Panacibacter microcysteis: one gene and its partner. Each later gene encodes a partner of the first gene's protein in a complex. Links are inferred from orthologs where the notes say so. Each region holds a gene or a part of one and is shown on either strand. Other genes may lie near its edges.

Region 1 (4,538 bases):
GGCAATACTCAACGGCATTTTCCATTTTGCTTTAAGCTCTACCTGGCGTGCGTTGGCAAACAGGCTTAACGGACTTAAATCAGGATCTAGTTTAGCGTTAACAAGTGTTATATCGCTGGTTATATTGCCATCTCCTTTTAGATGCAATACCGGCGTTGTTATCGTTAGTCCCAGGTGATGGTTACCGTTATCGTAACCAATACCCACTTTTGCCCTTGCACCATAATTCTTATAATTGGCTATATACGATTCCCTGTTACTCGTAATATTAAAATCTGCAATACCCGGGTTAACAATAGCTGTTGCAGAGAAATCAGAAGAGAAATACCTGCTGTACAGGTTGGCCTCAAGGGTAAGACCTGCCGTAAAATGAGGTGCTAATTTTTTGCCCGTACTTATTTGCAATTGTGTCTCAGAAGCGCGGTTCTGTTCCACATACTGCCCAAGAAAATATTCGGCTCCGGGGCTGTAAGCATCGTTCAATACAGGCAACTGCTCATCCCTGCGCTGGTTGGCAGCAAAGTTTATCAGCGGGTTATGAATGATGGCATAAGCCAGTGGAAATTTATTTTTTCCCAGCGCAATTTTACCGGCCACCATCTGTGGTACAGACGACATGTTTTTTGATATCAGCTTCCTGCCTGTTCCGGCTCCATCAGCCATACTGATTGTTTGCATTTGGTAAAGAACCGCAGTAACAGAAATGGTTGTTTTGGGTGAATTAGCCAGTAGTGCGGGGTTGGTAAAATATACGCCACTGTCACCATTGTAAGCAATGACAGAACCGGGCAGAAAAAAACCGCCTGTACCATATGGCGAATGCCAGTAATTACCGTCCTGTGCACCGGCATAGAAAAAAGCGAACAGGCATAAAAGGGGAAGAAGTGTTCTCATGTTAACAGTTTTGACGCTACATATCAAAAGATGGTATTAAATATAACCATTATAAGTTTTTCTTAAAACATTTAAATTTAAAGTATCAAAACTACCATGAAGCGCATCATTCCCCTTCTGCTTATTATCGTAATCGCCTTACATGCAAATGCACAGGATCGGTTACATAGCGCCAACAATTCAATCCAAAAAAACATACATACACTTGAAACAGGTTTCGACCTTACACCTGTACAACAGGATCTGCAAAACATTGCAGGCAAGCTCAGGTTTGCTGATGCGTACATCAACACCACAGACCGGCACTTAAGTTACAGGCTGCTAAATGTTCATGCCATATTTCTTGAACAGGTAAAAACCAAACTGGACCAAAACAACACATTATTGCTGTCAAAAAATAAAAGTCTTCACGTCATCCATAAGAATATAGAAAAATTCAAACCGGCAGATGCTGCCCCCTCAGTTCTTGCACTCTATAACAATGCGGAAAACCTATACACAGGCAAGGCTTTGCAGCTCTCGGGTTTACAACACACATTAGACAGCAATATGGTTGTACTCGCAACACTCAGAAAAAACCTACTGCAGAAAATAAAAAACTTCAATGCATCGGTTTTACGCGCCACCGATGTACCACTGCTTAAAGAATCACACGCCGGCTATTCGAAAAACTTTATAGATGTTATAAAAGATTCAGCAGATACCGGTAGTAAAATAATGCTGTACTACCTGTCGGCGCACTTGTATGCAGTATCTGTTACGGTGCTGCTATGCTTACTCTTTACAACATGGCTCATTTTTATCCGCAAAGAATACAGTAAACACATCGTCACATACGTTCGAACCAATAAAATAAAATTGAAATATTTATCTGCCAACCCGCTTTTTGGAAGCCTGCTGCTTGCATTTTCCTTTGCGCCATTCTTCTTTCCTAACCCACCCGTTATTTTTATAGAGCTTGTATGGACCATACTGGGCTTGATTCTAACCGTATTATTTTTTAAGGATAAAAATATACCGCTTACTGTAAGAATTTTATGGGCCGCATTCTTTATCGCATTTCGTATAGTGGCATTTGTCAACCTGTTCCTGTATGCCACGTACGAAGAAAGATGGTTGCTCATCTTACTAAATGCTGTTTGCATTACACTCGATATACTCATTTTACGCGTTAACAAAAAAAGACAGATTTTCCATACCCGTACAACAGCATTCATCATTTGTACGTCGGCTTTGTTACATATAGCATCAATAGTTTGTAACCTCAACGGGTTGTTCAATCTGGCCAAAATATTTACAGCTACTGCAACCTTTGCAGTGTTCACCGCAGCCGTTTTGCATGTGTTTACAGCTACAGCGCAGGAAGCGCTTACTTTTCAACTGGCCATGTTCAAAAAATATTTTGCCAACAGGTATCAAACACAAACGGTAAAGGTTTACACAATATTTAGCAGGTCAATCGAAATACTGGCAGTGGCCGGGTGGTGTTTGATATTTATTTACAACCTCAACATCCCGGCTTTGTTGAGATATTGAAGGGAATAGTTTGGCACAAGCTGCAGTACTTAACCAGGCGCCTGTTGTGTCACTCACTTGTACTGTAGAATATTACTGAGCCAGGCGTTGCAATGACGGTCTGCCTGCTTTTTTATTGATGTCTAAGCCAACACTTTTTCTATGGCTTTTGCTTTGAGCAGGCATTCATCAAATTCATCTGCTGCATTGCTGTAAAAGGTAATGCCACCACCAACCTGGTAACTAAGGTATTCCGTTGAATCATTGTACATAATGCTCCTTATTACCACGTTAAAATCAAAATCTTTTGTGGGTGTTATATAACCAACAGCGCCTGAATAAATACCACGCTTTGTATGTTCATACTGTTCAATCAGTTTCATTACACTTAGTTTTGGCGCGCCGGTCATCGATCCCATTGGAAAAGTTGCAGCAATAACATCCGCCACATCCGCATCATCTTTCAATACTCCTTTAACAGTAGAGATCATCTGGTGCAATTGCGGAAATGTATAGATGCCAAACAGCTCTTCCACTTCTACCGAACCTTCTTTACAAACCCTGCTGAGGTCGTTTCTTACAAGGTCAACCACCATTACGTTTTCGCTGCGGTCTTTGCTGCTGTTATACAGTTGCTGTTTACTTTCTTCATCCTGCGGGTCGGTTGTATTTCTTTTAATTGTTCCTTTTATGGGCTGAGAAATAATGGCAGCTCCTGTCTTCTTTAAATATCGCTCTGGGCTTGCACACAGCAGGTATTTATCATGCAGTTTGTAAAATGCTGCAAAAGGGTTGGGCGAGACCTTAATCAATTGCTCATACACCAGCAGCGGGTTAATTATGGCATCTTCTGCAAAAAATTCTATGCAGTAATTGATCTCGTAACAGTCGCCGCGTACAATATGTTGTTGCAGTTTTTCAATCGTATCAATGTACTGCCAACGTGCTGTACGTAACTGCACATTTGGTTTGGCCATAAAAACCGGTGCCTTTACTATTGTTTGTTGTATCTGCATGAAAACTGTTTCCGGTGCAACATCCAGGCAGTGAATAGTAACACTCTCATTACAGCCCTGAATAACAATTTGCGGCTGAAAGAAAAAAAGGTCCGGAAAACCAATATAATCTGTGTGGGAAGACGACAGGCTTTCAATCTCGTTTTTCAGATCGTAAGCAAAATGGCCAAACAGCCAGTCGTGGGTTTGGGCAGTAAACGTTTTGAATTGTGCCAGCTTACCTGCATATGGCATGCATTGCGATACGGCACCAGCGGCCAGCAGCCATTCATGTGTATGGTGGTTGCCGGTATATTGGTTATTGTCTAAAAAGCAACAGATGTTGAACTGGTTTGCCCAATGCAACATCTGTTGTTTAAAAACTGTTTTATCGTGTACGGGAAAAGATGCGGAGATCCTTTGCACCATCATTTGTTCCAATTAAAAGTCGTCATCTTCTTCATCGAAGCCTGAGTCGTTGAACATGTCGAATTCTTTAAAATCCTCATCAAGCCCAAGATCATCATCACCGCTGCTTTTTTTGCTGCTGCCACCACCGGTGCTTTTCTTGCCTTTTGATTTTGGAATATCGAACTCTTCAAAATCCGGATCCCAGTTATCATCTTCTTCCGGTTTCTCCCAATCATCTACTTCTTCTGGCAGGTCTTCATCTTCATCGTCATCTTCTCCGCCTTTTTTCTTTGCTGCGCCCTTGGTAGATTTTGCTGATGATTTCACATCCATATCTTCATCATCTTCATCTAAATCATCATCATCTTCTTCCATTTGCTTTTTTGGTTTTGAAGACGGTTTTTCACTTTTTTTGGGTGCTTCCGGTTTTCCACCAGGCTTCTTATTGTCTTTTGCAGATTTTGCCATATCCTTTAAAGATTATGTCGTAAAATTTCAACGAGTTTTTGATTCAACAAAAAAAAATTTTTATACCCGAAATACAAAGACTTTACACATAATTCTTTAAAAAAATGTTGTGCCTTTTCAAACGTTCACTATGTATTGCCCGTTATTACAGGCCTGCAACATTGCCTGTAACTTCTAACAACGGTGCATATGCAGTATTGCTGATGCACAGCGCTATACAGTACAAGAGTGCGACGCAAGAAAAGCTGAAAAGAA
Region 2 (4,439 bases), on another replicon or contig:
AGCAGTGAATGGCTGAGACATGTGCAGAAATTTTGCAGAAGATAGAAATAATATTCAGAACTCAATAGCTATACACTATTACAAACGTTTGCATTATTATTGAAGCATACGGTAAACAATTTGAATAAATATTTACGATGCAGCATATCTTTTGGAAGTTTTCAAAAAATATTTGCTTGTTTTCGATTTCTGTTTTTATATTCGCATCGCAATGAAAAAACAAGTTATCAATAATCATTGGTGGTGGCACACAAACTCCGTTCGGGGCGTGTAATGGCATATCCATTCGTGAATAACTATATTCAAAGAAGCCCCGATATAACGTCGGGGCTTCTTGTTTGTATAAAGGTTACTAAATACCATGCATTATTTAAACAGGCAGGCATAGGCAGTATCGTTGCTGCCAACAGTTATACAGTACAAGAGTGCGACGCAAGTAAAGCTTAACAGATAACCAACAGCCGGGTACATAAATTTTACAACAGGCATTATGAAAAAAATTCAGCTTAACACAACGTATAAAAAGATGCTGGCAGACGTATACACACCTGTTGGTATTTATTTACGTCTGAGAGATCGTTTCAGGGATACCGTGCTGCTCGAAAGCACAGACAACAGGGCATCTGACAATAGTTTTTCTTTTATTGGCATCAATGCCATTGGTGGTATCGAAATTTCAGGCTTCGATTCTGTTGAGTATAAAATTCCGGGACAGAAACCCGAACGCGAAGCCATTAAACATATACAGGATATACCTGCCACGATCTGGAACTTTATGAACCGCTTTGAAGTTGTAAAACCTGATGAAAAAGTAGTACAACTGGCACAGGGTGTTTACGGTTATTCAACTTATGATGCCGTACAATTTTTTGAAACGGTAAAGCTAAAGAGTTACAACACATTGCCGGAAATTCCGCTAATGCGCTACAGGCTTTACCAGTATGTTATCATCATCAATCATTTTAAAGATGAAATGTACCTCTGCGAAAACCGCGTAAACAATATTGAAAGCGATGTTGCCGCAGTGGAATCGCTTATCAAAAGCAAAGACGTACCAGCTTACCCTTTTAAAATACAGGAAGACGAGGTAAGCAACATCAGTGACCAGGGATATATTGACATGGTAAAAAAAGGTATTGCAAGCTGTCTGCGGGGAGATGTTTTTCAAATTGTGCTCAGCAGGCGTTTTCAACAAAAGTTTATAGGAGACGAATTCAATGTATACCGTGCGCTGCGAAGTGTAAACCCCTCTCCTTACCTGTTTTACTTTGATTATGGCGATTATAAATTAATGGGCAGCAGCCCCGAAAGCCAGCTCATTATCAAAAACGGTAAAGCCATCGTTCATCCTATTGCCGGTACATTTAAACGAACCGGTAATGATGAAAAAGATGAGCAGCTTGCAGAAGCTTTACTCAATGACGCCAAAGAAAATGCGGAGCATACTATGCTGGTAGACCTGGCACGCAATGATCTAAGCCGTTGTTGCGATAACGTGGTGGTTAACCATTACAGGCAGGTACATTATTATTCGCACGTTATACATCTTGTAAGCGAAGTTTGCGGCACGGTAAGGCCAAATGCCAACCCATTTGAATTGCTTGCGCTTACTTTTCCGCAGGGCACATTGAGTGGTGCACCCAAATTCAAGGCCATGCAACTGATCGATGAATACGAGCCCACCGTTCGCGGTTACTACGCCGGCTGTATTGGCTTTATGGGTTTTGACGGTACGTGCAACCAGGCAATTATGATACGCACTTTCCTCAGTAAACAAAACACATTAAACTACCAGGCAGGTGCAGGTATTGTAGCCAAATCGGTACCCGAAAGCGAGTTGAAGGAAGTAAACAACAAACTTGGCGCACTAAAAAAAGCGGTGGAACTGGCAGAAACAATTTAATTTTTATGAACCCGGCAGTTGTGCATGCATCAGCATCGTTGCGTCGCACTCTTGTACTGATTATTATATTATGAGCAATAACCTGAAAATATTAGTCTTCGACAATTACGACTCTTTTACATATAACCTGGTTCATCTTGTTGAAAAAATATTGCATTATAAGGTAGCTGTGTACCGCAACGACAAGATTAAGCTGGAGGATGTAAAAGCGTATGATAAGATCATCTTATCACCCGGGCCCGGCATTCCGGAAGAAGCAGGTTTATTGCTACCGCTTATAAAAGCATATGCAGGCAGCAAATCGATACTGGGCGTATGCCTCGGGCACCAGGCCATTGGGCAGGCATTTGGCGGCACGTTGTCAAACCTCACGAGTGTTTATCATGGTGTGGCTACGCCGATAACTCTTAACCGGGAAAATGCAGCAGCAGAAAGCCCGCTGTTCAAAGGCTTGCCGCACACGTTCGAAGTGGGCCGTTATCATTCATGGGTGGTAGACCGTAATAACTTTCCTGCAGACCTCGCTGTAACAGCAGAAGATGAGCAGGGGTTTATCATGGCGTTGCAACATAAACAATACGACATACAAGGTGTGCAGTTTCACCCGGAGAGCGTATTGACGCCTGACGGCGAAAAAATTATGCGCAACTGGCTGGCTATGTAAGTGATGATTTTGATGGTTACATTGTAAAGCATACTAAGAAGAAAACATGAAAAAGATTCTGCAATATTTATTTGAACATAAAACGCTTGGCCGCGAGCAGGCAAAAGAAATATTGACCAATATTTCGAAAGGCATGTACAACGATCATGAAGTTACCGCCTTCATTACGGTATTTCTCATGCGCAGCATTACCATTGAAGAACTGCAGGGCTTCCGCGATGCACTGCTGGAATTATGCGTAAAAGTTGACCTGGGTGAACATAAGACCATTGATATCGTTGGTACCGGCGGCGATGGCAAGAACACCTTCAATATTTCCACACTATCCTGCTTTATTGTAGCCGGTACGGGGCAAAAAGTTGCAAAACATGGTAACTACGGTGCATCTTCTGTAAGCGGCGCCAGCAATGTGATGGAACTGCTTGGCTATAAATTCAAACACGATAATGGCCAGTTAAAAAAAGAAGTTGAAACTGCCAATATATGTTTTTTGCATGCACCTGTTTTTCACCCGGCATTAAAGACTGTTGGGCCAATTCGAAAAAACCTGGGCCTGCGTACATTTTTTAACATGCTGGGCCCAATGGTTAACCCGGCTTCGCCGGCTTACCAGTTAGTAGGTGTGTACAACCTGGAAATGGCAAGAATTTATAACTACCTTCTACAACAAACCGGTAAAGCGTTTACAATTATTCATGGTCTGGATGGCTATGATGAGATATCTCTCACAAACGATACCAAGGTCATTACCAGTAAGGGTGAAAGCATTATGACACCGCTTCAGCTTGGCAAACGTATTGTATCTGCAGAAGATATTTATGGCGGCAACAGTACAGAAGAGGCAGCAAGAATCTTTGTAAAGATCATTAAAGGTGAAGGCTCATGGGCACAAAATGCGGTGGTATTGGCCAATGCTGCTATGGCGCTGGAATGTACCGGGGCGTATACTACTTATAACGATGCGTACAATGCAGCCGTAAACAGCCTGGAAAGTGGCAAAGCTTACCAATCATTACAAACATTAATCAGCCTGCAATAATGAACATCCTCGACCAGATCGTAGCACATAAAAAACAGGAAGTAGCAAGCCGCAAGTCATTAGTCACTATTGCGGAGCTCGAAGCATACCCGGCATTTTCCCGCAAAACCATATCACTACACCAGTCTTTACTGGACGAATCAAAAACGGGCATCATTGCGGAATTCAAGCGAAAATCGCCTTCCAAAGGCATCATCAACAGCCAGGCTGATGTAACGAAAGTTACGGGTGCATACGCATTATACGGCGCGTCAGGCTTATCTGTGCTTACAGATGCAACATTCTTTGGCGGTAATGATACAGACCTGGAAGCCGCAAGGCGTAACAATACCCCCATACTGCGTAAAGATTTCATGATTGATGAATACCAGTTCTATGAAGCCAGGGCCATCGGGGCAGATGTAATTTTACTGATTGCTGCCTGTCTTACACCCGCACAGGTAAAAGCTTTTGCACAACTGTCAAAATCGCTGCAACTCGAAGTCTTGCTGGAAATACACAACGAAGAAGAACTTGGTCACATTTGTGCAGAAGTAGATTTTGTAGGTGTAAACAACAGGAACCTCAAAACGTTTACAGTAGATATCAATACATCACTACAGCTTTTTCCGCATATACCTGCAGATAAACCTGCCATCGCAGAAAGCGGCATCAGTAATGTAGATACAATTGTAACTTTGAAACAGGCTGGCTTTAAAGGTTTCCTCATTGGTGAAAACTTTATGAAACAACCAGACCCCACGATTGCTTTTGCTGATTTTGTAACAGAGCTTAAAGCAAAACAAAATGCGCATTAAAGTATGCGGAATGACGAAACCGGAACAGGTAATGCA

What was found. Proteins that work in one complex are often made in the same cells at the same time.
Region 2: the proteins of I5907_RS07025 (region 1) and I5907_RS16675 are in contact, whole or in part, in a solved structure (PDB 8RP0), measured with the Escherichia coli proteins. The link is inferred for Panacibacter microcysteis from one-to-one orthologs.

What each region holds. Positions count from the first base shown.
Region 1 is NZ_JADWYR010000001.1:1,723,432-1,727,969, reverse strand. Bases 1,695-4,533 are described here. They hold I5907_RS07025 (anthranilate synthase component I family protein), read right to left. Parts: upstream 3,837-4,533; coding sequence 2,553-3,836; downstream 1,695-2,552. Other genes in these bases: I5907_RS07020 (hypothetical protein), read right to left, coding at 3,846-4,283; I5907_RS07030 (hypothetical protein), read left to right, coding at 1,695-2,430. Also shown: I5907_RS07035 (hypothetical protein), read right to left, coding at 1-894; more of I5907_RS07030, read left to right, coding at 991-1,694. UniProt on the Escherichia coli protein: Part of a heterodimeric complex that catalyzes the two-step biosynthesis of 4-amino-4-deoxychorismate (ADC), a precursor of p-aminobenzoate (PABA) and tetrahydrofolate.
Region 2 is NZ_JADWYR010000002.1:1,156,052-1,160,490, forward strand. Bases 1,031-3,770 are described here. They hold I5907_RS16675 (anthranilate synthase component II), read left to right. Parts: upstream 1,031-1,973; coding sequence 1,974-2,567; downstream 2,568-3,770. Other genes in these bases: I5907_RS16670 (anthranilate synthase component I family protein), read left to right, coding at 1,031-1,903; trpD (anthranilate phosphoribosyltransferase), read left to right, coding at 2,614-3,606; trpC (indole-3-glycerol phosphate synthase TrpC), read left to right, coding at 3,606-3,770. In the rest of the region: I5907_RS16665 (acyltransferase family protein), read right to left, coding at 1-21; more of I5907_RS16670, read left to right, coding at 491-1,030; more of trpC, read left to right, coding at 3,771-4,403; I5907_RS16690 (phosphoribosylanthranilate isomerase), read left to right, coding at 4,414-4,439. UniProt on the Escherichia coli protein: Part of a heterodimeric complex that catalyzes the two-step biosynthesis of 4-amino-4-deoxychorismate (ADC), a precursor of p-aminobenzoate (PABA) and tetrahydrofolate.